DNA from 2 places in the Marinobacterium aestuariivivens genome. Region 1 is predicted to be linked to the other one. Evidence: predicted binding sites of a transcription regulator. Region 1 holds the regulator's gene; the other holds the start of a gene.
The links. Region 1 encodes FliA, which starts transcription of late flagellar genes. Its sites were predicted from a motif close to CTAAAGTTNNNNNNNNNNCNGCCGATA; they were not measured.
Positions count from the first base shown of each region.

Region 2: ACFQDL_RS04245 (flagellar protein MotY) is a predicted target of FliA. The motif match lies at 14,474-14,500, and genes of this name have one in related genera.

Region 1 covers NZ_JBHSWE010000001.1:1,215,840-1,230,816, reverse strand. Annotated here, with positions in the region: gene fliR (flagellar biosynthetic protein FliR) at 28-717, shown strand; gene flhB (flagellar biosynthesis protein FlhB) at 1,049-2,182, shown strand; partial or broken gene flhA (flagellar biosynthesis protein FlhA) at 2,354-4,458, shown strand; gene flhF (flagellar biosynthesis protein FlhF) at 4,603-6,066, shown strand; gene ACFQDL_RS06450 (MinD/ParA family protein) at 6,086-6,892, shown strand; gene ACFQDL_RS06445 (RNA polymerase sigma factor FliA) at 6,955-7,665, shown strand; gene cheY (chemotaxis response regulator CheY) at 7,769-8,143, shown strand; gene ACFQDL_RS06435 (protein phosphatase CheZ) at 8,158-8,862, shown strand; partial or broken gene ACFQDL_RS06430 (chemotaxis protein CheA) at 8,875-10,976, shown strand; gene ACFQDL_RS06425 (protein-glutamate methylesterase/protein-glutamine glutaminase) at 11,425-12,534, shown strand; gene ACFQDL_RS06420 (flagellar motor protein) at 12,534-13,274, shown strand; gene motD (flagellar motor protein MotD) at 13,281-14,183, shown strand; gene ACFQDL_RS06410 (ParA family protein) at 14,449-14,977, shown strand, end outside.
Region 2 covers NZ_JBHSWE010000001.1:814,852-830,843, reverse strand. Annotated here, with positions in the region: gene ACFQDL_RS04340 (thymidine phosphorylase family protein) at 1-236, opposite strand, end outside; gene purU (formyltetrahydrofolate deformylase) at 385-1,239, shown strand; gene ACFQDL_RS04330 (CBS domain-containing protein) at 1,368-1,775, shown strand; gene ACFQDL_RS04325 (hypothetical protein) at 1,939-2,079, shown strand; gene ACFQDL_RS04320 (DnaT-like ssDNA-binding domain-containing protein) at 2,139-2,816, shown strand; gene ACFQDL_RS04315 (hypothetical protein) at 2,734-3,279, shown strand; gene ACFQDL_RS04310 (hypothetical protein) at 3,246-3,539, shown strand; partial or broken gene ACFQDL_RS04305 (DUF3549 family protein) at 3,786-4,762, opposite strand; gene ACFQDL_RS04300 (NAD-binding protein) at 4,881-5,774, opposite strand; gene ACFQDL_RS04295 (cation:proton antiporter) at 5,810-6,130, opposite strand; gene ACFQDL_RS04290 (cation:proton antiporter domain-containing protein) at 6,151-6,849, opposite strand; gene ACFQDL_RS04285 (YqcC family protein) at 7,120-7,446, opposite strand; gene ACFQDL_RS04280 (class II 3-deoxy-7-phosphoheptulonate synthase) at 7,443-8,801, opposite strand; gene ACFQDL_RS04275 (LysR family transcriptional regulator) at 8,947-9,861, opposite strand; gene argF (ornithine carbamoyltransferase) at 10,068-10,979, opposite strand; gene ACFQDL_RS04265 (aspartate aminotransferase family protein) at 11,026-12,219, opposite strand; gene grxD (Grx4 family monothiol glutaredoxin) at 12,528-12,863, shown strand; gene ACFQDL_RS04255 (peroxiredoxin) at 12,995-13,597, shown strand; gene rnt (ribonuclease T) at 13,672-14,301, opposite strand; gene ACFQDL_RS04245 (flagellar protein MotY) at 14,562-15,395, shown strand; partial or broken gene ACFQDL_RS04240 (argininosuccinate synthase) at 15,556-15,992, shown strand, end outside.

The sequences.
Region 1 (14,977 bases):
CGTGGCTTCTTTTTCATGGCGATTCCGATGATCGGCAGCACGCTGGTGCCGGCCCGCATCCGGCTCGGCCTGGCGCTGGCGGTCACGCTGCTGCTGGTGCCGGTGCTGCCGCCGATGCCGGTCTTCGAGGCCTTTTCGATCCAGAGTTATCTGGTCATCGCCCAGCAGATCCTGATCGGGGCGGCCATGGGATTCATGGTGCAGATTCTGCTGCAGGTATTTGTCGTCGGCGGTCAGCTGATCTCGACCCAGATGGGCCTGGGCTTCGCATCGGTCTCGGACCCGGTCAACGGCGTTTCGGTGGTGGTGCTCAGCCAGTTCCTGCTGCAGCTGGTGATGCTGCTGTTCCTCGGCATGGACGGCCATCTGGTGATGATCGATGCGCTGGCCCGCAGTTTCGAGCTGATTCCGGTGGGGATGGAGGGGCTCGGCAGCCGCGTCTTCGCCGATGTCGCCCGCAGCGGCGGCTGGATGTTCGCGTCGGCGCTGTTGATGGCGCTGCCGCCGATCACGGCACTGCTGGTGATCAACTTCTCCTTCGGCATCATTACCAAGGCAGCACCACAGCTGAACATTTTCGCCATCGGCTTTCCCTTCACCATGCTGATGGGCCTGCTGATCGCCTGGGCCAGCCTGAGCGGCTTTCTCGGCCAGTACCAGCGCATTGCGACCGAAGCGCTGGAGCAGATCAGCCTGATTTTTCTCGGCGGCGGGTAGGTGACGTTGCAGGTGGTGCGGTGTGTTTCGCTTACCGGCACCCTACATGGCTGGGTTAATCGTGACGCGTAATGCGTAACGCCTAACGGAGTTACCAATGGCAGACGAGAGGCAGTTAATCGAAAGGGTCAGGAAAAGACCGTAACGACGAATGGTTGGCAGAGGCGGTTGATCCATGGCTGATGCGAGGCAGTTAATCGAAAGGGTCAGGAAAAGACCGTAACGACGAATGGTTGGCAGAGGCGGTTGATCCATGGCTGATGCGAGGCAGTTAATCGAAAGGGTCAGGAAAAGACCGTAACGACGAATGGTTGGCAGAGGCAGTTGATCCATGGCTGACGAGAGCGGTCAGGAAAAGACCGAAGACCCGACTCCCAAACGCCTGCGCGAGGCGCGGGAAAAGGGCGACGTACCGCGATCCCGGGAGCTGGGGGCGACGGTGCTGCTGCTGGCGGCGGCGGCCAGTGCGCTGATCTTCGGCGGCCAAGTCGCGCGTCTCATGGCGGGCATGATGAGCGGCAACTTCAGCCTCGATCGGGAAACGGTGTTCGATCCGGCGATGATGTTTGCCCATCTGGCACGCTCCCTGTTCGATGCCTTGCTGGCATTTTCGGGCTTTTTCGGGCTGGTGCTGCTGGCGGCCATCATCGGCCCGATTGCGCTCGGTGGCTGGAACTTCAGCGCCCAGGCGATCCAGCCCAAGGGCAGTCGCATCAATCCGTTGTCGGGCCTCAAGCGCATGTTTTCCCTCAAGGCGCTGGTGGAACTGATCAAGGCCCTGGCCAAGTTCGTGCTGGTCGCGACAGGGGCCGTGCTGGTGCTGGGGGTGCTGCAGCCCCGGCTTCTGGCCCTTGGTGCCCAGGATGTCATGACGGCCATCGGCGATGCCGTGGAGATTGTCATCTGGGCCTTCCTGGCCATCAGCGCCACCCTGATCCTGATTTCATTCATCGACGTGCCCTTCCAGCTGTACGATTACAGCAAGAAGCTGAAGATGACGATGCAGGAAGTGAAGGACGAGATGAAGAACACCGAGGGCAAGCCCGAGGTGAAGGGCCGTATCCGTCAGCTGCAGCGCGAGATCTCCCAGCGCAAGATGATGACGCGGGTGCCCGAGGCCGATGTGGTGATCACCAACCCGACCCACTATGCGGTGGCGCTGAAATACGATCCCGAGTCCGGCCGGGCGCCGGTGGTGCTGGCGAAAGGGGCCGATTTCGTGGCGCTGAAGATCCGCGAGCTGGCGGTGGAGCACGAAGTGCCGATTCTGTCGGCGCCGCCGCTGGCGCGGTCGCTATACCAGCATACCGAGCTTGAACAGGAGATCCCGGCCGGGCTCTTCAAGGCCGTGGCCCAGGTGCTGGCCTATGTCTACCAGCTCAGACGCTATCGCCAGCGCGCGGCCGATGCGCCGCCGCCGATGCGTGACGATGATCTCGATATACCGGATGATTTGCGGTCTTAGCGAAGCGCACCGCACCGGATACTCGGGCCGGGTTGGCTAGATTATTGCATCCATTCTTTTGCACGCTTTTATAGGCGTCAAAATTTTGAACTTCTTTCCGTCGCGGGTCTGACTCCGGCGACAGTGCACTGGATCCCGGGATCGGGTGACTGAAATTTGACAGGAAGCCAGTTGGACAGAGCCGTTATTCTCAGCAACGTACGCAACCTGAGCCAGGGTAACCTGGGGGTACCGCTGTTGCTGCTGGTCGTGATCGCGATGGTCACGCTGCCGATACCGCCCTTCCTGCTCGACGTTTTCTTCTCGTTCAATATCGCGCTGTCTCTGGTGGTGCTGCTGGTCTGCGTCTATGCGCTGCGGCCCTGGAATTCACCGTTTTCCCCACGATTCTGCTGGTTGCGACCCTGCTGCGCCTGGCGCTGAACGTGGCGTCTACCCGGGTGGTGCTGCTGTACGGCCACGAAGGCGGCGATGCGGCGGGCAAGGTGATCGAGGCCTTCGGCTCGGTGGTGATCGGCGGCAACTATGTCGTCGGTATCGTGGTGTTCCTGATCCTGGTGATCATCAACTTCGTCGTCGTGACGAAGGGTGCCGGCCGTATTTCCGAAGTGAGTGCCCGCTTTACGCTTGACGCCATGCCGGGCAAGCAGATGGCCGTGGATGCCGACCTCAATGCCGGCCTGATCAGTCAGGATGAAGCGAAACAGCGCCGTCGGGAAGTGACCCAGGAAGCGGACTTCTACGGTGCCATGGACGGTGCCTCGAAATTCGTCCGCGGCGATGCGGTGGCCGGGATTCTGATCCTGGCCATCAACCTGATCGGCGGCCTGGCGATCGGGATGCTGCAGCATGGTCTCAGCTTCGATCTGGCGATCCAGTACTACTCGATGCTGACCATCGGTGACGGCCTGGTGGCGCAGATTCCGTCACTGCTGCTGTCGACCGCCGCCGCCATCACTGTGACCCGGCAGAACTCCTCCCAGGACATGGGGCATCAGGTGCTGGACCAGATGTTCGCGGCACCGCGGGCCCTGATCGTCGCGGCGGCGGTGCTGGCGATTATCGGCGTGGTGCCCGGCATGCCGCATGTCGCTTTTTTGACACTTGCCGCCGCGGCCGGTGGCGTGGCCTGGTGGATCCTGAAGCGGCAACGCGAGAAAGCGGTGGAGGCGGCCGCCGACCAGCAGGAGCTGGCCCGTACCCAGCCGATGTCGGGCCCCGAAGAGCAGAAGGAGCTCGACTGGGACGATGTGATGCCGGTTGACATGATCGGTCTCGAGGTCGGCTACCGGCTGATTCCGATGGTCGACAAGCTGCAGGGCGGTCAGTTGCTTGGCCGAATCAAGGGGGTCCGGCGCAAGCTGTCCCAGGATCTCGGGTTTCTGGTGCCTTCGGTGCATATTCGCGATAACCTCGACCTGTTGCCGGGCGGTTACCGCATCCTGCTGATGGGGGTGATCGTCGGCGAGGCCGAGGTCTATCCGGACCGGGAGCTGGCGATCAATCCGGGGCAGGTATTCGGTACCCTGAAAGGGGTTGCGGTCAAGGATCCGGCCTTTGGTCTCGAAGCGGTCTGGATAGAGGCTGGTCAGAAGGAGCATGCCCAGTCGCTCGGCTATACGGTGGTCGACGCCAGCACCGTGGTGGCGACCCATCTGAATCAGTTGCTGCAGACCCATGCCCATGAGCTGCTCGGGCACGAGGAAGTGCAGCAGTTGCTGGAGATGCTGGGCAGGCATTCGCCGAAACTGGTCGAAGAGCTGGTGCCGGGCAAGCTTTCGGTCAGCGCTCTGTTGAAAGTGCTGCAGGGGCTGCTGATGGAGCAGGTGCCGCTGAAGGACTTCCGCAGCATCGCCGAAGCGCTCGCCGAGGCCGTGGGGCGTACCCAGGACCCGATGGCGTTGACGGCGGCAGTGCGGGTGTCGCTGTCGCGGCTGATCATCCAGGAGATCAACGGTTCCGGTGACGAGATTCCGGTGATCACCCTGGATCCGAAGCTCGAGCAGCTGCTGCTGAATTCGGTACAGAGCCAGAGCGGTGGCGACGGCCTGGCGCTGGAGCCCGGCATGGCCGAGCGCCTGCAGACGTCCCTGGCGAACGCGGCGCAGAATCAGGAGATGGCCGGGAAGCCGTCGATTCTGCTGGTGGCGGCGCCGGTGCGGCCGTTGATGGCCAAATTCGTCCGTTACGGCAATCATGTAATCCATGTACTCTCCTATCAGGAGATACCGGAGAACAAGAAGGTGACGATTGTCGCCACGGTGGGTGGCTCTTGAGAGTGAACAGCGACCAGTTGACAGTTTACAGGGCGCCACCTTTGCGCCGCAGTGCCGGGGATAACGTAGGGTGCCGGTAAGTGAAGCGCACCGCACCGATAGGCGGCAGCGCGTAACGCGTCAGCTATTGCCCGGAGGACGACCATGAAAGTAAAGCGCATTTTTGCCCCTGACATGCGCCAGGCGATGCGGCGGGTCCGGGAAGAGATCGGTCCCGATGCGGTCATTGTCTCCAATCACCGGGTTGCGGGCGGCGTCGAGGTGGTGGCGGCTCACGAGCAGGAATATGAAGCCGCCCAGGCCGAATTCAAGCGCCAGAACGAGGAGCGACGCCGGCGGGAGTCGCCACCGCGTCAGCCGGCGGGCGGGCGCCAGGAGGCGGGGCTGGATGACGAGATGCGCAAGGTGCGCGCCCGCATCGCCTCGGCGCAGCAGCAGGTCGAAAGGCCCGAAGAGCCCGGCCTCGGCGTGGTACGCAACCGTCAGATCGAGCGCGAGGACGACGAGGACCTGCGCAGTATCCTCGAAACCCTGAAGTCGCGGCAGCAGGCGCGCGCCGAGTTTCCGCCGCTGGATGCCGAACCGCCGCGCCGCATGCCTGATCCGCAGCCGCAGCCGCAGCCGCAGCCGCAGTCGCAGGAGCAGGCCGGCCAGGACGGCGATCACCGCATGATCCTGACCATGCAGCAGGAGATTCAGCAGTTAAGGGCGATGCTGGAAAACCAGATGAAGGCGCCGCAGTCTCAGCCGCAGCCGTCACCCCGGCCTCAGGTGCCCGCGGCCCAGGCGAAGCTGACCCGGCGTCTCGACAGCCTCGGTATCGGCGGCCGCGTGGTGCGTCATCTGGTCGGCAATATCGAGCAGGGCATCGAGCTCGACAAGGCCTGGCGCAGCAGTCTGGCACGTCTTTCCGATGCCATTCCCGTGGTCGGCGAGGAGTTTATCGAGCGGGGCGGCATGGTGGCCTTCGTCGGCCCGACCGGGGTCGGCAAAACCACCACCATCGGCAAACTGGCGGCACGCTACGTGCTCAAGTACGGCAGTTCCAGCCTGGCGCTGGTCACCACCGATTCGTACCGCATCGCGGCCCATGAGCAGCTGCGTACCTTCGGCCGCATTCTCGATGTGCCGGTGCGGGTGGCGGACGAGAATCACTCCCTCGACGAGGTGCTGCGGTCGCTCAAGGGCAAGCGGCTGGTGCTCATCGATACCGCCGGAATGAGCGCCAACGAGCCCCACACCGGAGAACAGATCGAGCTGCTCAAGGGGATATCGCTGCGGCTGAAGAAGCTGCTGGTGCTGTCCTGCTCCAGTCAGCGCCGGGTACTCGAGAGTGCCTACGAGACCTACAGGGGACTGGGGCTGAACGGCTGCGTGCTGAGCAAACTGGACGAGTCGGGCAGTCTCGGCGAAGCCCTGACCCTGGCGATCGAGCGACAGCTGCCGATAGCCTATGTCACGGATGGACAGAAAATTCCCGACGATATCGGCGTGGCGCGTCGCCACGACCTGGTGAGCCGGGCAGTGGTCACGGCGCAGAAGGCGCTGGAACGAGAACAGCAGTCGGGTGACGACCCCGGTCTGTCCTTTATCGGACAGGCGGGGTGACCCAGGGGTGAATCAGAGCATGCATCCAGTCAAAGTGGTGGCGGTGACCGGTGGCAAGGGCGGCGTCGGCAAGACCAATGTCTCGGTCAACCTGTCCCTGGCGCTGGGGCAGATGGGACGGCGTGTGGTGCTGCTGGATGCGGACCTGGGGCTTGCCAATGTCGATGTGCTGCTGGGGCTGAGGCCGCGCAAGAACATCACCGATGTTCTGGCGGGGGAGTGCGGCCTGGCCGAGGTCATGCTCCAGGCCGGCGAAAACGTGCGTATCGTGCCGGCGTCGTCCGGGACCCAGGAGATGACGGCGCTCGGGGCGCACGAGCATGCCGAGCTGATCCATGCCTTCAGTGATATCGCCGACGAGATCGACGTGCTGGTGATCGACACCGCCGCCGGTATCTCAGAATCGGTGGTGAGCTTTCTGCGCGCCTCCCAGGAGGTGCTGGTGGTGGTTTGCGACGAACCGACCTCGATCACCGATGCCTATGCGCTGATCAAGCTACTCAACCGGGACCACCGTGTGACGCGTTTCCGGGTATTGGCTAATATGGTGCGTAGCGAAGCGGAAGGCCGGAACATGTTCAACAAGCTGCTGACCGTCACCGACCGTTTCCTTGAGGTAACCCTTCAATACGTGGGTTCAATCCCTTATGATGAGTCGGTGAGAAAGGCTGTTCAACGGCAAGCTGCTGTATTGAAAGCGTTTTCCGATAGCAAAGCTGCTCTCGCCTACCGCCAGCTCGCCAACAGGGTCGATAGCTGGCCGGTGATGACCACGCCGCGCGGACATCTCGAGTTCTTTGTCGAGCGGCTGGTCCAGGGAATATAAGAAAGAAGTTCATCCACGGGATCGGACGATGGGCCTGTAAAAGAACATGCCAAAGGGACTCCATGTATAACCAGCTGGATTACACCTCCAGTCAGGACCTGATAGAGCAGTACGCCCCGCTGGTTAAGCGTATTGCTTACCATCTGCTTGCCCGGCTGCCGCACAGTGTCGTGCTCGAGGACCTGATTCAGGCCGGCATGATCGGATTGCTCGAGGCCGCCCGCAAATACAACCCCGGCAAGGGCGCCAGTTTCGAGACCTATGCCGGCATCCGCATTCGCGGATCCATTATCGACGAGGTGCGCCGGGGCGACTGGACGCCACGCTCGGTTCACCGCAACAGCCGTCGCGTCTCCGATGCCATTCATCAGCTCGAAGCCCGCCTCGGGCGCGACGCCGGCGATGCCGAAATCGCGGCGGAGCTGGGGATCGGCGTCAGTGAATATCACGGCCTGCTGCAGGATGCGATGGAGAGCCGGCTGTTCAGTTTCGAGGAGATGCAGAACCCCGATGACGAGAGTGTCGGCGAGCAGTTCGCCTCCGAGGACCCGGAACCGGGCGGTGCCGTCGAGCAGGCGGCCTTCGCCGGCGCGCTGGCGAAGGCCATCGAGGGCCTGCCGGAGCGGGAACGGCTGGTACTGGCGCTCTACTACGACGAGCAGCTCAACCTCAAGGAGATCGGCCAGGTGCTGGGAGTCAGCGAGTCCCGGGTCAGTCAGATTCACAGTCAGGCCGCCCACCGGCTGCGCGGCCGGCTGCGCGACTGGCGATAAATTTCTCAACGAATCATTGCAGAACCGGCCCGGTTGGCCGATATACTGCTGAACTTTGAATTCGGCGTTTTACTGTTTGGGGGAGCCCGTCTTGAGAAAGGACATCAGGATCCTGGTGGTGGATGACTTTTCCACCATGAGGCGCATCATCAAGAACCTGCTGCGGGATCTGGGATTCAGCAATGTGATCGAGGCCGACGACGGCAAAACCGCACTGCCGATCCTGAAACAGGGCGGCGTGGACTTCCTCGTCACCGACTGGAACATGCCCGGCATGACCGGCATCGATCTGCTGCGGGAGGTCCGCAAGGACCCGAAGCTGGCGGCGACGCCGGTGCTGATGGTCACCGCCGAGGCCAAGCGTGAACAGATCATCGCGGCCGCCCAGGCCGGCGTTAACGGCTACGTGGTCAAGCCGTTTACCGCGGCAGTGCTGAAGGAAAAGATCGACAAGATCTTCGAGCGCCTTGAAGGCTGAAGGGAGTGCCTGTCATGGCCGATAACCAACTGAACATCACCACCGATTCGCTTGAAAAGCTGTTGCAGGAAAAGGCGCGTGAGCTGGTCCAGGTGCTCGAGTTCGGCGACCTGCCGCAGGCGATGGAGCTGATCAGCGAGCTGCAGCAGGCCCGTCACAATGCCTTTTATCACGAGGTGGGTTACCTCACCCGCGGGCTGCACGAAGCGATCAAGTCGTTTTCCAGTGACATCGGTGTACCGCCGGAGCGGCAGGATCAGCTGTCGGCGATGAGCGATGCCTCGGAGCGGCTGGATTATGTCATCCAGCTGACCGAACAGTCAGCCCATGATACCCTCGATCGCGTCGACCGGACCCTGGAACTGGTGGATCGCATCGCCCGGGAGCCGGGCGCGTCCGCGCTCTCGCCACTGCTGGAGCAGGTCCGCGGGGAGCTGACCGAGATACTGGTCGGCCAGGGATTCCAGGACATCACCGGCCAGTTGATCCGGCGCGTGATTCATCTGCTGACCCAGGTCGAGAACCATCTGGTCAAGCTGATGGAGATGGCGGCCAAGGTCGACCGGCTCAGTGGCGTGCGGTCGGACGAGGTCAGGCCGCCGGTCGCCGCTGCCGATCCCGAGCGCGCCGAAGGCCCCCAGCTCAAGGCCGGCGACGGCACCGGGGTGGCCCGGAACCAGGATGACGTCGACGAATTGCTGTCCAGTCTGGGCTTTTGAAAGGAGCGCCCTATGAGTTTGGATGTGGATCAGGAGATCCTTGAAGATTTTCTGACGGAAGCCGGCGAAATACTGGAGCTGCTGTCCGAACAGCTGGTGGATCTGGAGCAGCGTCCCGATGATCGCGACCTGCTCAATGCGATCTTCCGTGGCTTTCATACCGTCAAGGGCGGGGCCGGCTTTCTGCAGCTCGAGGCCATGGTCGAGTGCTGCCACCAGGCCGAGAACCTGTTCGACCTGCTGCGTACCGGGGAGCTGAAGGTATCCTCCGGGCTGATGGATCTGGTGCTGCAGGCTCTCGATGCCGTCAACCAGATGTTCAGCCAGGTCCGGGCCGGCGATGAGCCGGAGCACGCCTCCCCGGCACTGCTGCAGAGCCTGGCCGCGGCCGCGAGCGGGCAACTGGCCGAAGTGCCCGAAGCACCGAAACCGGCCGCGAGGGTGCCCGAGAAGGCGGTTGGGACGGAAGTCGGTCTCGGCGAGGCGCTGGGTCAGCAGCCCCCGGCCGATCCGGACCTGATCTCCGAGGACGAGTTCGACTCCCTGCTCGACGAACTGCATGGCAGCGGCGGCGCCCCGGCAAGTCGGCCCCCGGGAACGACCTGATCACCGAGGATGAATTTGAATCCCTGCTCGATGAATTGCACGGCAGCCGGGGCGCTCCCGGGAAAGGGCCGTCCGGCAGCGCGGAAGATGAGTTCGAGTCGCTGCTCGATGACATCGGGGCACCCGCACCCGCACCCGCACCCGGTGCCGGCAAGGCGGCAAACGGCGAACTGATCAGCGAGGATGAGTTCGAGGCGCTGCTCGACAAGCTCCAGGCCGAGGGCAAGGGGGCCTTCGCCGCGCCGCCGTCCGGCGATGCCGGAACGCCGCCCAGGCCGGAGCCCGAACACGAGCCGGTTGCGGCAACGCCCCAGACACCGCAGGCGGCGCCGGTGCGCAGCAACCAGGAATCCAGTGTCCGTGTCGATACGCGCCTGCTCGATACCATCATGAACATGGTCGGTGAACTGGTGCTGGTGCGCAATCGACTGGTGCGCCTCGGCGGCGCCCAGGAGGACGAGGAGATGGGCAAGGCCCTGGGCACCCTCGACATGGTCACCGCCGATCTGCAGATGTCGGTGATGAAGACCCGCATGCAGCCGGTGAAAAAGGTGTTCGGCCGCTTTCCCCGCCTGATCCGGGACCTGTCCCGCAGCCTGAAGAAGGAGATACGGCTGGAGCTGAGGGGCGAGGAGACCGATCTCGACAAGAATCTGGTCGAGGCACTGGCCGATCCGCTGATCCACCTGGTGCGCAACTCCGTCGATCACGGCATCGAATCGCCTGCCAGGCGCGAGCAACTGGGCAAACCGCGCGAAGGTCATGTGTTGCTGTCGGCGGAGCAGGAGGGGGATCATATCCTGCTGGTGATTCAGGACGACGGCGGCGGCATGGACCCGAACAAGCTGCGCAAGCTGGCGGTCAGCCGCGGCATGCTCGACGCCGAGGCGGCGTCGCGCCTGAGCGACCAGGAGTGTTTCAACCTGATCTTCGCACCGGGTTTCTCGACCAAAACCGAGATCTCCGACGTGTCCGGGCGCGGGGTCGGCATGGACGTGGTCAAGACCAAGATCACCCAGCTCAACGGCACCCTCAGCATCGATTCCGTGCTGGGGCAGGGCACCCGGATCGCGATCCAGGTGCCGCTGACCCTGGCGATCATGCCGACCCTGATGGTGATTCTCGAGAAGCAGGCGTTCGCGCTGCCGCTGGTCAACGTCAACGAGATCTTCAATCTCGACCTGACCAAGACCAACGTCGTCGACGGCCAGCGGGTCATCGTCGTGCGCGACCAGGCGTTGCCGTTGTTCCATCTCAAGCGCTGGCTGGTGGATGGCGCCCAGAGTGCCCAGCTGCCCAAACAGGGGCATGTGGTGATCGTGACGGTGGGAACCCAGCGGGTCGGCTTCGTCGTGGACCAGCTGGTGGGGCAGGAGGAGGTGGTGATCAAGCCGCTGGGCAGTATCCTGCACGGGACGCCGGGGCTTTCCGGTGCAACCATTACCGGCGACGGTCGCATCGCGCTGATCATCGACATACCCAATTTATTGAAGCGCTACGCCGCCTGACAGCGGCGCAGACTCGAAGGGACTCATGGCGGTACGAGAATTGATGATTGTCGACGACTCCAGCTTGATCCGTGACCGCATCTGCGAGGCGCTGTCGCAGGGTGGCGGCTGCCTGTACGGTTTGAAGCGCTACGCGGCTTGATCAAGGTGCAAAGAAGAAGGGACTCATGGCGGTACGAGAATTGATGATTGTCGACGACTCCAGCTTGATCCGTGACCGCATCTGCGAGGCGCTGTCGCAGGGTGGCGGCTGCCTGTACGGTTTGAAGCGCTACGCGGCTTGATCAAGGTGCAAAGAAGAAGGGACTCATGGCGGTACGAGAATTGATGATTGTCGACGACTCCAGCTTGATCCGTGACCGCATCTGTGCGGCGCTGTCGCAGGGCGGCTGCCTGTACGGTTTGAAGCGCTACGCGGCTTGATCAAGGTGCAAAGAAGAAGGGACTCATGGCTGTAAAAGTACTGATAGTCGACGACTCCAGCTTCTTCCGTCACCGTATCAGCGAGGCGCTGTCGAAGGATCCGCGCCTTCAGGTCGTCGGAACCGCCGCCAACGGCCGCGAAGGTGTGGAAAAGGCGAAGCAGCTGAAACCCGACGTCATCACCATGGATGTCGAGATGCCGCAGATGAACGGCATCGAAGCGGTGCGGCAGATCATGCGTGAAGCACCGACCTCGATCCTGATGGTCTCGTCGCTGACCCATGCCGGGGCTCAGACCACGCTGCAGGCGCTCGAGGCCGGTGCCGTGGATTACCTGCCCAAGGATATTCGCGCCTGGATCGACAACTCCGGTCAGGTCAGCAGCCAGCTGATCGATCGCCTGATCGGCCTGGCGCGGTCGCCGCGGTTTCGCAGCGGCGGGCGTTTCGGCGTCGGCGCAGGAGCCGGGTCCACGGCGGCAAAGGGTTCCAGCACCCATCTGATCCGCCCGGCCGGGCGGGAAGCGACGCCTGCGCCGTCACGCAGCCCGGCCCGTCCGCGGATGCCGGACTGCCGCCTCGTGGTGATCGGTTCGTCCACCGGCGGCCCGGCGGCGCTGCAGCAGATACTGACCCGGCTGCCGGCCTCCTTCCCCTATCCGATCCTGCTGGTTCAGCACATGCCGTCCACCTTCACCCCGGTGTTTGCCGAGCGGCTCAACCAGCAGTGCCAGATCCGCGTGCGCCAGGCCGTCGACGGCGACCGGCTGGAGCCGGGACTGGCGCTGCTGGCGCCGGGCGGGCAGCAGATGTTCATCGAGAGCAATCGCCCGGACCGCGTCCGGGTGCTGCCCGGTGACGAGCGCCTGACCTACAAGCCCAGCGTCGATGTCACCTACGGTTCGGCGGCGCGCAGCTATGGCCGCCGTACCCTGGCGATCATCCTCACCGGGATGGGTGCCGACGGCTGCGAGGGCGCCAGGCTGCTGAAGAAGACCGGCGCCACCATCTGGGCCCAGAATCGCGACAGCTGCACCATCTACGGCATGCCGCAGGCGGTGGTCAAGGCCGGTCTCGCCGATGCCGAGCTGGACCTGTCGGAGTTCGGCCCGCTGCTGGCCGGTGAGCGGCGCTGATGGACAGGCTCAGCCTGCTGGGGCTGCTGCTGGCGGTGTTTGCCGTCGCCGGCGGCCATTATCTCGAGGGCGGGCAACTGCAGCAGCTGCTGAATGTCCCGGCGATGCTGATCGTGATTGGCGGTACCCTGGCGGCGGCGGCCATTCAGTCGCCGGCGGATGATTTTCGCCGTGCCCTGCAACTGCTGGGCTGGCTGTTTCGCGGTCCGCGCTTCGATTTCGAGGCGGGTATCGGCCAGATCGTGGAATGGTGCGGCGCGGCGAGGCGTCAGGGCCTGCTGGCGCTGGAAAAGGAGGTCGCAAAGGCACAGGATCCGGTGGTGCGGGGCGGTCTCCAGCTGCTGGTCGACGGCAAGCACGCCGAGGTCATCCGGGCCATGCTCGAGGTGCACCTGGTGTCGCAGGAGCAGCGTGACCTGCAGGGCGCGCGGGTGATCGAAAGCATGGGCGGCTATGCGCCGACACTGGGCATTCTCGGCGCGGTGATCGGCCTGATTCAGGTGATGAGCAATCTGGCGGATCCCGCCGGCCTCGGCGCCGGCATCGCCACGGCATTTGTCGCCACCGTTTATGGCGTCGGGCTTGCCAACCTGCTGCTGATTCCGCTGGCGAACAAGATAAAGAGCCTGGTGCTGGCGCGCTATCGATATCAGGAGATGATGCTCGAAGGCCTGATGTCGATCGCCGAGGGTCAGAGTCCGCAGTTGATCCGCCAGCGTCTGCTGGGCTACATCGGGTAAGCCGTCATGCCGCGCCGTCTCCCTCCGAGCGATGATTTGCGGCAGGATCGCTGGGTGATCTCCTACGCCGACTTCATCACCCTGTTGCTGGCCTTTTTCGTCGTCATGTATGCGATCTCGTCGCTCAACGAGGGCAAGTACCGGATACTGTCGGAGGCGCTGTCGGGGGTGTTCGACGGCTCCGGCCGGCTGCCGGGGCAGGGCGGTAACCGGTTGGCCGACGATATTGCCATAGGCGCCGCTCAGGTGCCCGATGCGCCGCCACTCGAGATCGATCCGCCGGACCCGGAGGTGACCGGGCAACTGCGCAGTCTGCAGCAGCAGCTGCAGCAGCGCTTTTCGGCCCGTATCGAAACCGGTGACATGAAAGTCGACGGCAACGACCTCTGGATCGCCATCGAGCTGCGGGCGGCGCAGCTGTTTCCCAGCGGCAGCGCGCTGCCGGAGATCGAGGCGGACCAGTTGCTGGGGGATATTGCCGGCCTGTTGCAGGGGCTCGACAACCCGCTGCATGTCGAGGGATTTACCGACAACCAGCCGATCGAGACCGACCAGTATCCGTCGAACTGGGAGTTGTCGGCGGCCCGGGCCGCCGCGGTGGTGCGGATCCTGGCGCTCAACGGCCTGCGGCCCGACAGGATGGCGGCGGTCGGCTACGGTGAATATCAGCCGGCCTACAGCAATCGTACCGCCGAGGGGCGCAGTCGCAATCGCCGGGTGCTGATCGTGATCTCGCGTGACGAGCGGGTGCGCCGTGCCGTCTCGGCCTTCGGCAGTCAGCAGATCAGTACCGATGCGGTCAGCGAGCTGCTCGAAGCCGAGCCGTCGCCGCCGCAACCGGCGATCGAGCAGGTTGAAACGGAATCGGGCGGCATTCTGATTCGGCGCGCGGAACCGGACGCGCAGTAGATCACCGAACATTGGATACGGACAATCCGAAAACGTAGGGTGCTGGTAAGCGAAGCGCACCGCACCGCTAGGATTCAGGAGCAGTAACAGGACATGAAGGCAATTTGGATCGCCTGGCGGAAACGGAGAGGCGGGGCGTCACAGTGAGCAGGAATCGGCAGCAGGAGCAGTAACAGGACATGAAGGCAATTTGGATCGCCTGTCGGACACGAAGAGGCGGGGCGTCACAGTGAGCAGGTATCGGCAGCAGGAGCAGTAACAGGACATGAAGGTTTGGTCTGTAGCGAACCAGAAGGGCGGGGTCGGCAAAACCACCACGGTGGTGGCGCTGGCCGGTCTGCTGGCCGAGCTCGGTCACCGGGTGCTGGTGGTGGATCTCGATCCCCACGGTTCCCTGACCAGCTATTTTCGGCACGACCCCGACGAGCTCGATCACAGCGTATTCGATCTGTTCGCCGGTGATCCGCTGAATGCGGCGGGGCTGGAAGCGCTGCTGCTGCCCACCACCCACGAGCAGATCCGCCTGATGCCGTCGTCGACGGCGCTGGCGACGCTGGAGCGACGGGCCGTGGGCAAGGAGGGGATGGGGCTGCAGGTGGCGAAGGCGCTGCGACAGCTCGATGGACGCTATGATCATGTCCTGATCGACAGCCCGCCGGTACTGGGCGTACTGATGGTCAACGCGCTGGCGGCCTGTCAGGAGCTGCTGGTGCCGGTGCAGACCGAACACCTGGCGCTCAAGGGCCTGGAGCGTATGGTGCGTACCATCGCGATGATCAACCGCGCGCGCAGGC
Region 2 (15,992 bases), 400 kb from region 1:
CAGGCCGACTCGGAAAAGCCGATCTGACCGTCGGCGACGATATCGCCGGTGACGATATTGAGGGTGGCGATAATGTGCTGGGAGTCGCTCGACACCAGCACGCGCGACAGGGCCGCAAAACCCTCCGAGCGGCAGACGGGGCAGTCGGACCGCATGAAGACGATCGGTTCCTGGCGCGTATCGATGCCCAGGCGGCGGGCTTCCAGCGGAATCATCCGTTCGGGTGTGAATATCATGCTTGGGCCTCCGATGCCTCAATGTAACAGCTTCTCTGGTCGACAGACAGGACCGGGGTCAAGGCGGGTGCCGGTCCTCTGCCTTAATGTACCCGAGGTGATTAGCTGATAGAATCCCGCCGGTTGAGACCCAGGAAGAAGGATTAGGATGGAACATCGATACCGGCTGCTGCTTTCCTGCCCCGACCGCGTCGGGATAGTGTCCATGGTGAGCAATTTCATTTCCAGCCACGGCGGCTCGATCGCCGACGCCAATCAGCATTCGGACCCGACCACCGGCTGGTTTTTCATGCGGGTGGAGATATTCGCCGAATCGCTGCCCTTCAGTCTGGAGCGGTTGCGGGAGCAGTTCGCGCCCATTGCCCAGTCATTCCAGATGGAGTGGCAGATTACCGACTCGGCCCGGCCCAAGCGGGTGGTGCTGATGGCCAGCCGCGAGGCCCACTGCCTGGCGGATCTGCTGTACCGCTATCACGCCGATGAGCTGGATTGTGAAATTCCCTGTGTCATCTCCAACCACGATGCGCTGCGCAGCATGGTCGAGTGGCACGAGATTCCCTATTACCATGTGCCGGTCGAGACCGCGGACAAGCAGCCGCATTTCGACCGGGTGCTGCAACTGGTGCGCGACCACGAGGCCGATGTGGTGGTGCTGGCGCGCTACATGCAGATACTGCCGGAAGCACTGTGCGAGCTTTACCCGCACCGGATCATCAATATCCACCACAGCTTCCTGCCGTCCTTCGCCGGCGCAAAGCCCTATCATCAGGCCCATGAGCGTGGCGTCAAGCTGATCGGGGCGACCTGTCACTATGTGACTCAGGAGCTCGATGCCGGTCCGATCATCGATCAGGAGGTCACCCGCATCAGCCACCGGGACATGCCCGAGGAGATGGTCCGGCTCGGCCGCGATGTCGAGAAAACCTGTTTGGCCCGCGGCCTCCGGTGGCACCTCGAAGATCGCATTCTGGTGCACGGCAACAAAACCGTGGTGTTCAACTGACAGGGCACGCGCGGTGCCGGCGCTATGCCGGTGCAGGCAGCCTCCTGAAGCCCGTGAGCTGGACTAGTATTCAGGTATGAGGTCCCGTACGGGCGGGACCTGCCGTCCGCTCCCGCAGGAGGCTCGCGATGCTCAGGTCCGTCAAGGCACGGGATTATATGGCGCGGGATCTGGTGACCTTCAAACCGGATACCCAGCTGTTTTATGCCATCAACCAGTTGCTCAGATACCAGATCAGCGGCGCGCCGGTGGTCGACAGCCAGGGTGGCCTGGTCGGCGTGCTCTCCGAAGTCGACTGCCTGCGGGCGATACTGACGCTGACCTATCACGAAGAGGAGTTCGGAGGCACGGTGGCCGACTACATGTCGCGGGATGTCTGTACCGTCGAGCACGATGCCGATATCATCAGGGTCGCCGATATCTTTATCAAGCAGGGCATGCGTCGCCTGCCCGTTGTGCAGCAGGGGCGCCTGATCGGCCAGATCAGCCGGCGCGATGTGCTGCGTGCGGTCGAAGTCTTCGCCCAGGAGGGCTAGAGCGGGCGCAACCGGGACAGGGAAGGTCGATAGACGTCGCCCGGCAGGGCCGGCCGGCACCTATCTTGAAAAACGCCGATGGCCCGGCAACTGACCTGTCACAGAGCCGGAGCCCGATTCACCCGGCCGCCGATTGCGGCCGCAGCCTGTATACTGGAGTCCCATGGGTTACCCTTTCCCGGAACAACCGATCCTGTTTTACCCCTCACTGGCGCGACGCCTCGGCAGTGACGAAGCGTTGCTGCTGGCGCTCTATCACGACCGTGCCCGCAATGGTGGGCGCGCGGAGCCGGGGAGCTGCTGATCAGCCGCAGTCAGTGGCTGCAGCTGGCCGATTTCTGGGACGAGACGCGGCTGCGGGCCGTGACCGACAGTCTGGTGCGGCAGGGGTGCCTGGAGGCGTCCTGCGACGGCAACCTGGTGCGGCTGCGCCTGCTGCCCGAGCGCGGTGCCCGGCCCGAGCCCGCCGCCAGCCAGGCGCCGACGCCGGCAAACGAGGCCGTCAGCCGCCTGCCGGTGCGGGAGGCGCCGCCCAGACCCCTGACCAAGCAGGCCATGCGCCCCCAGCCCCAGCCGGCGGCTCGGATGATCGAGGAGAAGGGGCCGGCACCCACCTTCGGTGGTGCCAGTGGCTGGCGTCGACACAAGGATGAACTGCAGGTGCTGTTCGAGCAGCACGAGGTGCGCAATCAGCAGCTCAAGCCGATGGAGCTGGGCTGGCGGCCGTCCGAGGCCTTCTTCGAGCTATTGCCGCGACACCAGATTCCCCGGGAATATGCCGAGGAGCTGCTCGACGAGTTTGTGCTCTACTGGCTGGCCAAGGATCGCAGGGAAAGCAACTGGGATCAGAAATTTCTCGCCTGGGTGAAGCGGGAGTGGGTACGCAAGCAGTCCCGGGACGGAGGTGCGCGGGACGCCGGTGCCCGTGGCGAACAGACGCAACAGACAGGTTATCAGCATGAAAACACCCGCCGAGATTCTCGGGAAAAACGCAAACAGGTTACCGCAGCAATCATGGACATCCGCGACACCGACTGGTGACGCCGGGCAGGCAGATGCCCGGCAGCAGGCGAATGCGCTGCCGGTCGAGACCAAAGCGCTGGTGAATATGCTGTTCGCCCGCTTCATGGCGATCTACGGCCACAAGTTCAAGAGCTGCTTCGAAACCCAGGACGAGATCCGTATCGCCAAGCGTGAATGGGCGCTGAGCCTGCGCGGGTATGGCGAGGCGGAGCTGGTGGCCGCCATCGACCACTGCAAGGAACAGCTGGCCTGGATGCCGACCATCTCGGAGTTCCTCAAGATTCTGCAGGAGCAGGGCGACCGCCGCATGCCGGGCTGCTGCGCGCCTACGAGGAGGCCTGCCTGCATGCCGACCACCCGACCCGGCACGCCTGGAGCCATCCGGCGGTCTATCATGCCGGCCGGGCCACGGGCTGGTTTCGCCTGCGCAGCGAAGAGCAGGGCCAGGTGCTGCCGGATTTCCGTTACCACTATGGGGTGATGGTGCGTCGGGCCCGGGAGGGCGAAGATCTGGAAGTGCCGGTGCCGATGGCATTGCCGGACCGGCGCGACAATACACTGGTGGCTTTCATCCAGCGCTGGGGCGATGAGCAGGGATTGGCACCGGAAGTGGCCGCATCGCTGCTGTATTACCTGACCAAGCCGAAAGGCTCGAAGGTGCGCGAGCGTTTTCGTGCCCATGCGCAGCAGGAGGCGAAGGAAAAGGGCCTCGATCTCGAGTTGCCGGAGGACTATCAATAATCCGGGTGACGGGTGACGGGTGACGGGTGACGGGTGACCCGTGGGAGCGAGTAGGATGGGTGAAGCGGCGCATCGCGCCGGATGCCGGCGGCATACCACGCGATTTGGGCGCCGCGGAACCCATCAGCGGATCAATCAACGTTCGTGCCGCCGGAAGCGAAGGCGCCGGTGGCGCCTATGATGGGTTACGCCGCCACGAACCCGGTGCGATCCGACAAGAAAGGCGCCATGGCGGCTCCACCCATCCTACGCCTTGTTCATCCCCTGCCCGAACATCTTGCCAATGGCCCGCGACAGGGTCTCGCTGCGTTCGGGGTTGCGCAGTGCGGCCATGATCGGGCCACGCAGCGCCGGCATGAACATCAGGTCCGCCAGTACCCGCGAGAAACCCGCCTGACCGGCTTCGCCGCCGGCCAGGTGTTCGAGGAAGGGTGCAGCAGCGCAGGCTCCTCGAGGCTGTGGCTGCAGCGGGTCGCGATGGCCACGATCACCTCGGCCTCCAGTGAGCGGGGGCTTTGCAGCGCCTGCGTCAGCCAGTCCCGGCGCAGGGTTTCGGACGGGCTGTTCGAAACGGCCCGCAGCAGGGCCGCCAGCAGACCGTTGTCGTCAGACCCCATCGACAGGGCCCGCTCGAAATGGGGCTGTAGTGCCTGTATCAGCCGATGGCCCGGCTCGACATGCTCCAGCGCGCAGCACAGCGCCCGCAGCGGTTCGTCCGGCAGCCAGCGGACAGCATCGATCAGCAGGGCTTCGTTGCGACCCTGGTCGAGGCGCACCACCAGGTCGGCAATGCCCTGCAGACCCAGGTTGGGCCAGAGTTCGGGCTCGAGCTGGCCGGCGAAGTAATGCTGGGCGTATTCGTAGTAGGCCGAAGCCGGCTGCTTCAGCAGGCGGCCGGCATGGGCATGGAACATCGCCATCTTCTCGGCGTCCGGTTTGAACGAGAAGGGGTTGTCCTTGAGGGCGTCGGCACCGCCCTCGACCAGGCCGCCGATATTCTTCAGCAGTCGGTGCAGCAGGTCGTCGCGTACGGCCTGCACCAGGTAGCCCTGCTCGTCGAGCGGCAGCTTCAGAAACCAGACGGCGTTGCGTGCGCGATCGTCCGGGTGCCAGAGCAGCAGTCCGAGCCAGGCATGGTGCAGGTAAGGCTGCGGGTAGGGGATCAGGCCCTGTTCGACCTTCGAGAAGGTGGCGCCGGACAGCTTGCCGACCCGGCGCCCCATATCGAACAGGCGGCAGCGCGCGCCGGTCTGGTCGATCAGTTCCAGCAGCGATTGTATCGGGCTCAAGGTCGGCTCCTCCAGGCTCAAACGAAGTCGCGCATTCTATCAGCCGCAACCGCTAGCCGGCCAGCAGCAGTGATTCCGCTTTCTCGACCCCGGTTACGGAACCTCTGAGGATCACGATGTCGTTATCCTCGAGCTGCATCTGCGGGTCCGGGCTGCTCAGCAATTCGTTGCCGCGGCGGATCGACTCGACCTCGACCTCGAGGCCGAGGTCGCCGATGCGGTGGCCGGGTCCGTGACTGCCGGGTGCCAGTACCACCGGGTGCATGACCTCGGTCGGGGCGCCGCTCTTGTCCAGTTTGCGCGACTGGCCGCCATGGAAGTATCCATGCAGCAGGCGGTAGCGTTCTTCGCGCACCTGGTTGATGCTGGCCTCGATGGCGTCGCGCGGGATATCCAGCAGGGTCAGTACATGTGAGACCAGCATCAGGCTGCCCTCGAGCGCCTCCGGAATCACCTCGGTGGCACCGGCTTCCTGCAGCTGCTGCAGCCGACCGTCATCCTGGGTGCGCACCAGTACCGGCAGTTCCGGGAAGTGGTGCTTGAGTCCCTGCAGCGCGCTGAGGGCGTCGCCGTCGTCGGGAAAGGTCAGGATCATCAGCCGGGCCCGGCTCGAGCCGAGGGACTTGAGCAGGTCGGTACGGCGCGCATCGCCGTAATAGATGCGTTCGCCGGCGATGGCGGCTTCCTGTACCCGCAGCGGATCGTTGTCGATGATGATGTAGGGGATCTGCAGCGGCTGCAGGAAGCGGGTGATGACCTGGCCGACGCGGCCGTAGCCGCAGAGAATGACGTGATCGGTCAGCTCCTCGAGCTCGCTGGAAATCTGGTGGATGCTGTCGGGGGCGCGGGTCTGGGCCGAGCGGCGCAGCAGGGCGCGACTGAGCGGCTCGCTGAAGCGGATCAGGATCGGTGTCGTCACCATGCTGAGGATGATGATCGCCACCACCAGCGCATTGAGTTCCGAGCTGACCAGCTGGTGGCTTAACGCCAGCGCCAGCAGCGCAAAACCGAACTCGCCCCCTGGGACAGGCAGATGCCGGCCCGCAGCGCATTGGGGGCGTCACGGTGCAGCAGGTAGGCCGAGAGGGTGGTCAGGCCGCTCTTGAGCACCAGCAGGCCCAGGGTCAGCAGCAGCACCCAGTGAATATGATCGGCCAGCGCCTCGAGATTGAGCTGCATGCCGACCGAGACGAAGAACAGCCCGAGCAGGACGTCGCGAAATGGCCGGATATCGGCTTCCAGCTGGTGGCGATAGCGGCTTTCCCCGAGCATCATGCCGGCGAGGAAGCCGCCGAGGGCCATCGAGAGCCCCGCGGCGTGGGTCAGCCAGGCCGCCGCCGGGCCGCGACCAGGGTGGTCAGCACGAAGAGCTCGTCCGAGCGGGACTTGGCGACCTCGTTGAACAGCATCGGCAGGACGGTGCGGCCGAATACCAGCAGCGCCACCAGCAGTGCCGAGCCCTGCAGCAGCATCAGCACGAGCGACTGGGTATCGAGGGCCTGCTGCTCGCCGCTCAGCGTGGGCACCACGATCAGGAAGAACACCGCCGCCAGATCCTGGAAGATCAGCACCCCGACCGAAAGGCGGCCATGGTCGGCATTGATTTCGTTGCGCCGGATCAGCTCGCGGGTGACGATGGCGGTCGACGACAGTGCCAGGGCGCCGGCGATGACCAGGCTGCTGGAGAAGGGGAGACCGCTGAACCAGGCGACGGCGATGATGATGACGGCGGTGGATATCACCTGCAGCGAGCCGAGCCCGAACACGGTGCGCCGCATGGCGATCATCCGTGGCAGCGAGAACTCGAGGCCGAGCATGAACAGCAGGAACACCACGCCAAGTTCGCTGAGAAGATGAATGTTATCGTCATTGGCGACGATGCCCAGGGTGTAGGGGCCGAGCAGTACGCCGACCCCGAGATAGGCGAGAATCGGCGGCAGCTGAACACGGCGGAACAGGGTAATGGCGACGACGGCGGAGGCGATGATGGTAAGAAACTGCTGGAAAAATCCCTGTTCCATGAGCGGTTGACTGCGTTGCGGGCTGAGTATGTCTTTATCCGGCATTTTCGGCCGGGGCGCAATGCCGTGGATCAACTCAGGGGCCGGAGGGCCCCGAAAGCTTCAAGGCCTCCTTAGCCTGGAATGACCGCCAGGGACGGTGGGAATCCTGGCATTGCAGGAGCAGATGCCGGGGGAGCGCAGCGAATTCCGGGAGCTGCCCGTCGGAATTCGCCCCTTCGGGGCATCATTCCAACCTACTCGGTCAAACCGTTGCCTGGAATGGGGCGCCTAATGCAGGGCGCGCAGCGTACGGTCGATCTCTTCGATCAGTACCAGCAGTGCCTCGGTATCGGCATCGATCTGCTTGAAGGCCTCCTCGGCCAGCGTCGCGATATCGCTGCTGGCCGGCAGTGCCGCCTGTCGCTCGATCATCAGGCCGAACCGCGGGATCATCACCCACTGCACCCATTCGCAGAACGTCAGGGTGTCGATGCAGAACGGCTCGGTGCTGGCCAGTGCCTCAGGGGGCGGAGGCACCGGCTGCCAGAGTTCGAGCAGACGCATCTCCCGCTCGATGGACGCCAGCAGTCCGGCCAGTTGCTGATGCTGTGTCACCGGCTGCCGCTCCGGGCCTGTTTCAGCGTGTCGGCGATCAGGAACGCCAGCTCCAGCGCCTGCTCGCCGTTGAGGCGCGGGTCGCACTGGGTGTGATAGCGATCGCCCAGTCCCTCTTCGGTGATCTGGTAGGCGCCGCCGACGCACTCGGTGACGTTCTGGCCGGTCATCTCGAAGTGGACGCCGCCGGCATAGGTGCCCTCGGCGCGGTGTACCTCGAAGAAGCCTTTCATCTCCTGCAGGATTGCTTCGACGCTGCGGGTCTTGTAGCCGCTCGATGCCGTGGTAGTGTTGCCGTGCATCGGGTCGGAACTCCAGACCACGGAGCGGCCGGACGCCTTGACGGCACGCACCAGCGGCGGCAGCTTGTCGAGGATCTTGTCGGCGCCCATGCGGGCGATCAACGTCAGGCGGCCCGGCAGATTGTCCGGGTTGAGGATTTCGAGCAGGCGCATCAGGTCGTCGTGGCTGGTGCTGGGGCCGACCTTGACGCCGATCGGGTTCTTGACCCCTCGCAGGAACTCGACATGGGCATGGTCGGGCTGGCGGGTGCGGTCGCCGATCCAGAGCATGTGGGCCGAGCAGTCGTACCAGTCATTGGTCAGGCTGTCGCGACGGGTCAGGGCCTCTTCGTAACCCAGCAGCAGCGCTTCGTGGGAGGTATAGAGGGTGGTTTCCTTGATCTGCGGCGTGTTGTCCGAATCGATGCCACAGGCCTCCATGAAGGCCAGGGTCTGGTCGATCTGGCTGGCCAGGTGCTGGTACTTCTCGCCCAGCGGGCTCTTTTCGACAAAGCCGAGGTTCCACTTGTGCACCTGGTGCAGGTCGGCGAAACCGCCCTGGGCGAAGGCGCGCAGCAGGTTCAGCGTCGCGGAGGACTGGTGGTAGGCGCGCAGCAGGCGCTGCGGATCCGGTATCCGGGCCTCGGCGGTGAAGTCGATGGCGTTGATGATGTCGCCGCGATAGCTCGGCAGCGCAACGCCGTCGCGGCTTTCGGTATCGGCCGAGCGCGGCTTGGCGAACTGGCCGGCCATGCGGCCGATCTTGACCACCGGGCAGCTGCCGGCAAAGGTCAGCACCACCGCCATCTGCAGCATCACCTGGAAGGTGTCGCGGATCTTGTTGGCGTTGAACTCGGAAAAGCTCTCGGCGCAGTCGCCGCCCTGCAGCAGGAAGGCCTTCCCTTCAGCGACCTGAGCCAGCTGCTGATGCAGCGAGCGGATTTCGCCGGCGAAGACCAGTGGCGGCATGCGGCCGAGCTCTTTCTCAACGGCGTTGAGGGCGGCGGGATCGGTATAGGTGGGTTGCTGCACGATCGGCTTGTCGCGCCAGCTGCTGGGGCTCCAGTCTTGCATCGGGGACGTCTGTCTCTGGTCGGTGTGATTCGAAACGGTCAGTTTACGGCAACACTGATAATAAACAAGGCTTTGCGCAGAGGTGACGCGTTACGCGTGAAATGTGGCTCCGTGGCTGCATTTACGCGTCACCCGTAACTGCTCTTCAAGCTGTCTTGATCCCGCTGAGGTTGCGGAACGAGATTTCTTTGGCGGTATTGATGAAGTCGACCATGAATTCGGCATTCTTCTGGTCGTCCCGGATGGCCCCGTAAAGGGTGCACCAGACGCCTTTTTCGCCCAGCGGGCGGGCGGCGATGTAATCCCGCTCCAGGTATTCGTGAATGGCCCAGCTCGGCAGGGCGGAAACGCCGCGGCCGCTGGCGACCAGCTGCAGGATCATGACGGTCAGTTCGGCGGTGCGGATGTCCGCCGGTTCGACGCCGGCGCCATCAAGGAAGTGATTGAAGATGTCCAGCTTGCCGTGGTCCACGGGGTAGGTGATCAGGGTTTCCTGAGCCAGGTCTTCCGGGTGGACAAAGCGCCGAGCCACCAGACGGTGCTGCTTGGCCATGGCCAGCACCGATTCGTAGCTGAACAGCGGGATGTAGGTGATGCCGTTGCGCTGTTCCGGGTCCGAGGTGATCACCAGGTCGAGGTCGCCGCGGGCCAGCGCCGGCAGCGGCTGGAAGCTGAAACCGCTGGACAGGTCCATCTCGACCTCGGGCCAGTGCTGGCGGAAATGGTCGATGGTGGGCATCAGCCAGTCGAAGCAGCTGTGGCACTCGATACAGATATTCAGCCGCCCGGCCTCGCCTCCCGCCAGGCGCGCGATGTCGCGCTCGGCATTGCGGATCATCGGCAGCACGTCGTCGGCCAGGGTCAGCAGGCGCTGGCCGGATGAGGTGAAGCAGATCGGCTTGGTCTTGCGAATGAACAGCGAGCAGCTGAGGCGGTCCTCGAGGTCCTTGATCTGGTGGGACAGGGCGGACTGGGTCAGGTGGACCCGTTCGGCGGCTTCGACCAGACTGCCGGCGTCGCGCAGCGCCGCCAGCGTCTTCAGATGCCTCAATTCGATCATGCCTGACTCCCGTCCCGGATCTCTGTCGTGAAGAAAATTATAGCGGTTATCCCATTGCGCGTCGGGATCGCGGTGGTATTGGCGGTGTGCTCCGGTACGGTGGGGCGCGCGCGCGGTGCCCCCTGAAGCCCGCGCCGGCCCGGGCTGCTGCATGGGGACCAGGGGCGGGCGGTCACGACCTGCAAGCCGCCCGGCGTCCGCCTGCGTCAGGCCTTTTTGACCAGCAGGAATTCCAGCAGCGCTTTCTGCGCATGGAGCCGGTTTTCGGCTTCGTCGAAGACGATGGAGCGGGGATCGTCGAGCATGTCCTCGCTGATCTCTTCGCCGCGGTGGGCCGGCAGGCAGTGCAGAAATACCGCGTCCGGGTTGGCGAGGTCCATCAGTTCCGGGCTGACCTGGAAGCCGACGAACTTTTTCTCGCGCAGCTTGGCCTCTTCCTCCTGGCCCATCGAGGCCCAGACATCGGTGGCGATCAGGTCGGTGCCCCGCACCGCTTCGCGCGGGTCGCGGAACAGCTGGATGCGGTCGGCATGCTGTTCCAGCAGCGACTGCATCGGTTCGAAGCCTTCCGGGCAGCAGATGTGCAGGCGGAAGTCGAGCAGTGCCGCGGCATTGATATAGGAGTTGCACATGTTGTTGCCATCGCCGATCCAGACCGCAGTCTTGCCCTGGATGGAGCCGCGATGCTCATGGTAGGCCTGCATGTCGGCCAGCAACTGGCAGGGATGGTAGTCGTCCGTCAGCGCATTGATCACAGGCACCCTGGAGTAGCGGGCGAAGGTTTCGACGGTGGCATGATCGAAGGTACGGATCATCACCACATCGACCATGCTCGAAATGACGCGCGCGCTGTCCTCGACCGGCTCGCCCCGACCCAGCTGGGTATCCCGGGACGACAGGAACATGGCGTGTCCGCCGAGCTGCGCCATGCCGGCCTCGAAGGAGACGCGGGTTCGCGTAGAGGCCTTCTCGAAGATCATGGCCATTACGTGATTCTGCAGCGGCTCGTAGACCTGGCCCGCATTGCGCATCTGTTTCAGTTCACCGGCCCGCAGGATGAGCTGCTTGAGCTCACCGGCGGTCAGGTCGTTCAACGTCAGAAAATGTCTCGTGCTCATAGGTGGTAACTGCTGTAGCAGGTCCTCTGAGTGCGGCAATTAGGTTTCAGGCTTCCCGATCGTCAGCCGCGTAGATCTGGATCAGTTTGGAAAGGGTGTTCACCAGCAGGTCCGCTTCGCTGTCGCTCAGGATCAGCGGCGGCAGCAGGCGCACGACGCGACCGCCGCCGGTGATGTTCAGCAGCAAGCCCTTGACCTTTGCCAGCACGGCCAGCTCGGTGCCGGCTTCGGTCAGCTCGATGGCGATCATCAGGCCCTTGTTGCGAATCTCCCGGACATAGTCGGAGCCGGCCAGCTGGGCGCGGAAACCGTCGCAGATGCGCTTGCCGAGCTGCTCCGCTCGCGCGCACAGGTTGTCCTGGGTGATGGTGTCGACGACGGCCAGAGCGGCCGCGCAGGCCAGCGGGTTGCCGCCGTAGGTGGAGCCGTGCGTACCCGGCGTAAGGATGCCGGCGGCAACGCCCCGGGCCAGGCAGGCGCCGATGGGGACGCCGTTGCCGAGGCCCTTGGCGGTGGTGACCACATCCGGCAGGATGCCGTTGAGCTGGTAGGCGAAATACTCGCCGGTACGTCCGTTGCCGGTCTGGACCTCGTCGAGCATCAGCAGCCATTCGTGGCTGTCGCAGATCTCGCGCAGCTGGTTCAGGTAGTCATCGGCCGGAATGCGGATGCCCGCCTCGCCCTGGATCGGTTCGACCAGGATCGCCACCACATTGGGATTGTTGGCCGCGATGGTGCGGATCGCCTCGACGTCGTTGTAGGGGGCGCGCACAAAGCCGCCGACCAGCGGTTCGAAACCGACCTGCACGGCACGGTTGCCGGTGGCGCTGAGGGTCGCCAGGGTGCGGCCGTGGAAGGCGCCCTCCATGACGATGATAGCCGGGTTGTCGATGCCCTTCTGGTGGCCGTAACGGCGTGCCAGCTTGATCGCGGCTTCGTTGGCTTCTGCGCCGGAGTTGCCGAAGAAGACGTTGTCCATGCCGGAAATGGAGGTCAGCCGGGCGGCGAGGCGCTCCTGCAGCGGGACGGTATACAGGTTGGAGGTATGGACCAGCTTGCCGGCCTGTTCGCAGAGGGCGTGGGTAACGGCCGGATGGGCGTGACCGAGGCCGCATACGGCAATGCCGGACAGCGCATCGAGATACTTGTTGCCGTCCGTGTCGTACAGCCAGGCGCCTTCGCCGTGGTCAAAGGCCACGGACAGCCTGTTGTACGTGTTCATGATCGGTGTCACGGCCATCTCCCTCTCCCTACAACGCAAAAAGGCAGCCCCGGCTGCCAAACAAAAGAAAGGCATTCTATTGAGATGCTTGCATTTTGGCAATCAAATCAATGCGCAGCCCGATCCTAACCTGATTTTCACAGGGCGGGGTTGTAATGGCGGCGAGGGACCCAATATCCGTTTTGGTGACTGGTTACGCATAACGCGTAACGCGTGACAGGTGGCCATTTTTACCTGACCATAACGCTCGGATATGTGATAGGCTAGCGCCATGTGTTCGCAGCATGCGAGCGAGAGCGAATTCAGGCATTGTTAAAGGTGTATCAATGAGCGTAATCGATACCATCAAGGAGCAGGTCGAGAACAACTCCATTCTGCTCTACATGAAGGGAACCCCGCGTTTTCCGCAGTGTGGTTTTTCGTCCCGTGCGGCGGAGGCGATCATGAATTGCGGTGAGCGTTTTGCGTTCGTCAATATTCTGGAAAACCCCGAGATCCGTGCCGAGCTGCCGAAATATGCGAACTGGCCGACCTTCCCGCAGCTGTGGGTTAAGGGCGAGCTGGTCGGCGGCTGCGACATCATCTGCGAGATGGCAGCCAGCGGCGAGCTGGAAACCCTGATCAAACAGGTGGCGGCCGAGCAGCCGGCGGACGAATCCTGATCGAGCGGCATGCTGTTCCGGCAGTCGTCCGGACAGCGTGCCCGACCCCTTCATCGGCGCGACCGGGCCTTCCCGGCCGCGCCGATGGATTTTAGTGCTTAAAAACGGACTACAAACGGAGAAGATAAGCAATGGGCGTACTAGTTGGTAAGCAGGCACCGGATTTTACAGCTGCAGCGGTTCTGGGTAGCGGCGAGATCGTCGATACCTACAACCTGAAAGAAGCCATCAGCGGTAAATACGGTCTGGTTTTCTTCTACCCGCTGGACTTCACATTCGTCTGCCCCTCTGAGCTGATCGCGCTGAACAACCGCATCGCCGCATTCAAGGAGCGCAATGTCGAAGTGATCGGTGTCTCCATCGATTCCCAGTTTACCCACAATGCATGGCGCAACACCCCGGTCAATCAGGGCGGTATCGGCCCGGTCGAGTACACCCTGGTGGCTGACGTCAAGCACGAAATCTGCCAGGCGTACGATGTCGAAGCCGAGGGTGGCGTGGCTTTCCGCGGCGCTTTCCTGATCGACCAGAACGGCGTTGTCCGTTCGCAGATCGTCAACGACCTGCCGCTGGGTCGTAACATGGAAGAGCTGATCCGTCTGGTCGACGCGCTGCAGTTCCACGAAGAGCACGGCGAAGTCTGCCCGGCTGGCTGGACCAAGGGCGACAAGGGCATGAACGCCTCTCCGGAAGGCGTTGCGTCCTACCTGGCTGCAGAATCCGGCAAGCTGTAAGCAAGCCCCTGAAACAAAACAAGGCCCGTCATCGTGACGGGCCTTTTTTGTGGGTTACGCGTTACGCGTAACCTTCAATCCTCGTACTGGCGCGCCTCGAGTACCATGTCCCAGCCGCCGAGGTCCTTCCAGCGGTTGACGATGGAGCAGAAGAGTTCGGCGGTCTTGCAGGTGTCGTAGAGCGCGGAGTGGGCCTTCTTGCCGTCGAAGTCGATGCCGGCGACGTCGCAGGCGCGGGCCAGGACGGTCTGACCGTAGGCCAGGCCCGCCAGGGTGGCGGTATCGAAGGTCGAGAACGGGTGGAAGGGGTTGCGCTTGATGTCGGCGCGTGCCGATGCGGCCTGGACGAAGCCGTGGTCGAAGGCGGCATTGTGGCCGACCAGGACAGCGCGCTTGCAGCCGTGGGCCTTGATCGATTTGCGAATCGGCTTGAAGATGTTCTCCAGGGCCAGGGTTTCCGGTATCGCGTCGCGTTCGGGGTCGAAGGGATCGATGCCGGTGAATTCCAGGGCGGAGCGCTCGAAATTGGCCCCCTCGAACGGCTCGACCGCTTCGTCGAAGCACTGGTCTATCATCAGGTAGCCGTTTTCGTCCATCGTCAGGGTGACGGCGGCCACCTCCAGCAGTGCGTCGGTACGGGCATTGAAGCCGGCGGTTTCGACGTCCACGACGACGGGAAGAAATCCGCGGAAACGATCGGCCATCAATTGCGGTATGGTGCTGTTGCTCAAGTGGGGTCCTTAATGTGCAGCGTCTGCTCGAATAAGATGAGAGGCCATTCTAGCAGTCTGGTTCCCCGGCCTCCAATTTGATGAGCCGCGGCGCAGGCGCTGTCGCGTCGCGAAGTGGCCGGTGCCGGTATCACGAATGGCAGCGCTAAAGAAACGTCCGCCAGGGTCGATAAGCTCTCAGCGGTCTGTCGAGTATTGAGGTTGATGAATTGATTCCCAGGTTGTTGGTGCTTGTGTCTCTCTGGCTCTGTGTCCAGGTCGCCGGTGCGGTCACCTTCAGGGCCGTGATCGACGATGCGCGCTGGGACCTCGAGTCGTCGAAATTCAGCTGTCGCCTGAGTCAGTCGGTGCCCGATTACGGCCGGGCGCTGTTCGAGCAGGAGGCGGGTGAGGATGTGCGTTTCAGTCTGCAGTCTGTGCAGCGGGTTCGGGCGTCGTCCGAAGCGCTGCTGGTGGCGGAGGCGCCGCCCTGGCAGCCCGGGACGGCGCCCCGCGTGATCGGTTCCGTGCAGGTGGACGACGCCAGCGGCGTCATCGATGTCGGCAGCGCCCATGCCCGCCAGATGCTGGCCTATCTGCAGCAGGGGCTGGTGCCCACCTTTACCCGCGGCGGTTGGCAGGGTACCGGAGAGTCGCTGCGGGTCGGTGTGTCGGCGGCGAATTTTCCGGCGGCCTATCGCGAGTACAGTGGCTGCATCGAGCGTCTGCTGCCGGTGAATTACCGTCAGATCGCGCGCACTGCGGTGCTTTTCCCGTCCGCGGTCGTCACTCTGTCGGATGCGGCCCGCGAACGCCTGGACCTGATCGCGCTTTATGTCCGCAATGACGATTCCGTGCGCTCCGTCTATGTCGACGGGCATTCCGACAACCTCGGGCGCCGGCTGCTCAACCGCGACCTGTCGAAAAGGCGCGCCGAGGAGGTGACGCGTTATCTGGTATCCCAGGGCGTCGATGAAGCGATGGTGACGACCCGTTTCCATGGCGAGCGTTATCCGGTGGTGCCCAATAGCAGCCCGCAGAACCGTGACCGCAACCGCCGTGTGACCGTCCGGCTGGAACGCAACTGAGTCCGTCCCGCTTCTGAGTCTGCGGCTTTCCTGCTATACTGCGTCGCTTTTTCGAGGCGTCTCGAGGGTGCGGCCCTCGTTCCGACGATTTTTCGACCCACAGATTCCCAGTCCCGGCGGCCTCAGGTGGCGGCCGGGCGATCTCATCTGGAGCTGAGACATGTCCGATATCAAAAAGGTTGTGCTGGCCTACTCCGGCGGACTCGATACCTCCGTTATCGTCCGCTGGCTGCAGGATACCTATAACTGCGAAGTCGTCACCTTTACGGCCGATCTGGGCCAGGGTGAAGAGGTCGAGCCGGCCCGCGCCAAGGCCCAGGCGCTGGGCGTGAAGGAGATCTTCATCGAGGATCTGCGCGAAGAGTTCGTGCGCGATTTCGTGTTCCCGATGTTCCGTGCCAACACCATTTACGAGGGCGAGTACCTGCTCGGCACCTCCATCGCACGCCCGCTGATCGCCAAGCGCCTGATCGAGATCGCCAACGAAACCGGCGCCGATGCCATCTCCCATGGCGCCACCGGCAAAGGTAACGACCAGGTGCGCTTCGAGCTTGGCGCCTATGCGCTCAAGCCGGGTGTCAAGGTGATTGCGCCCTG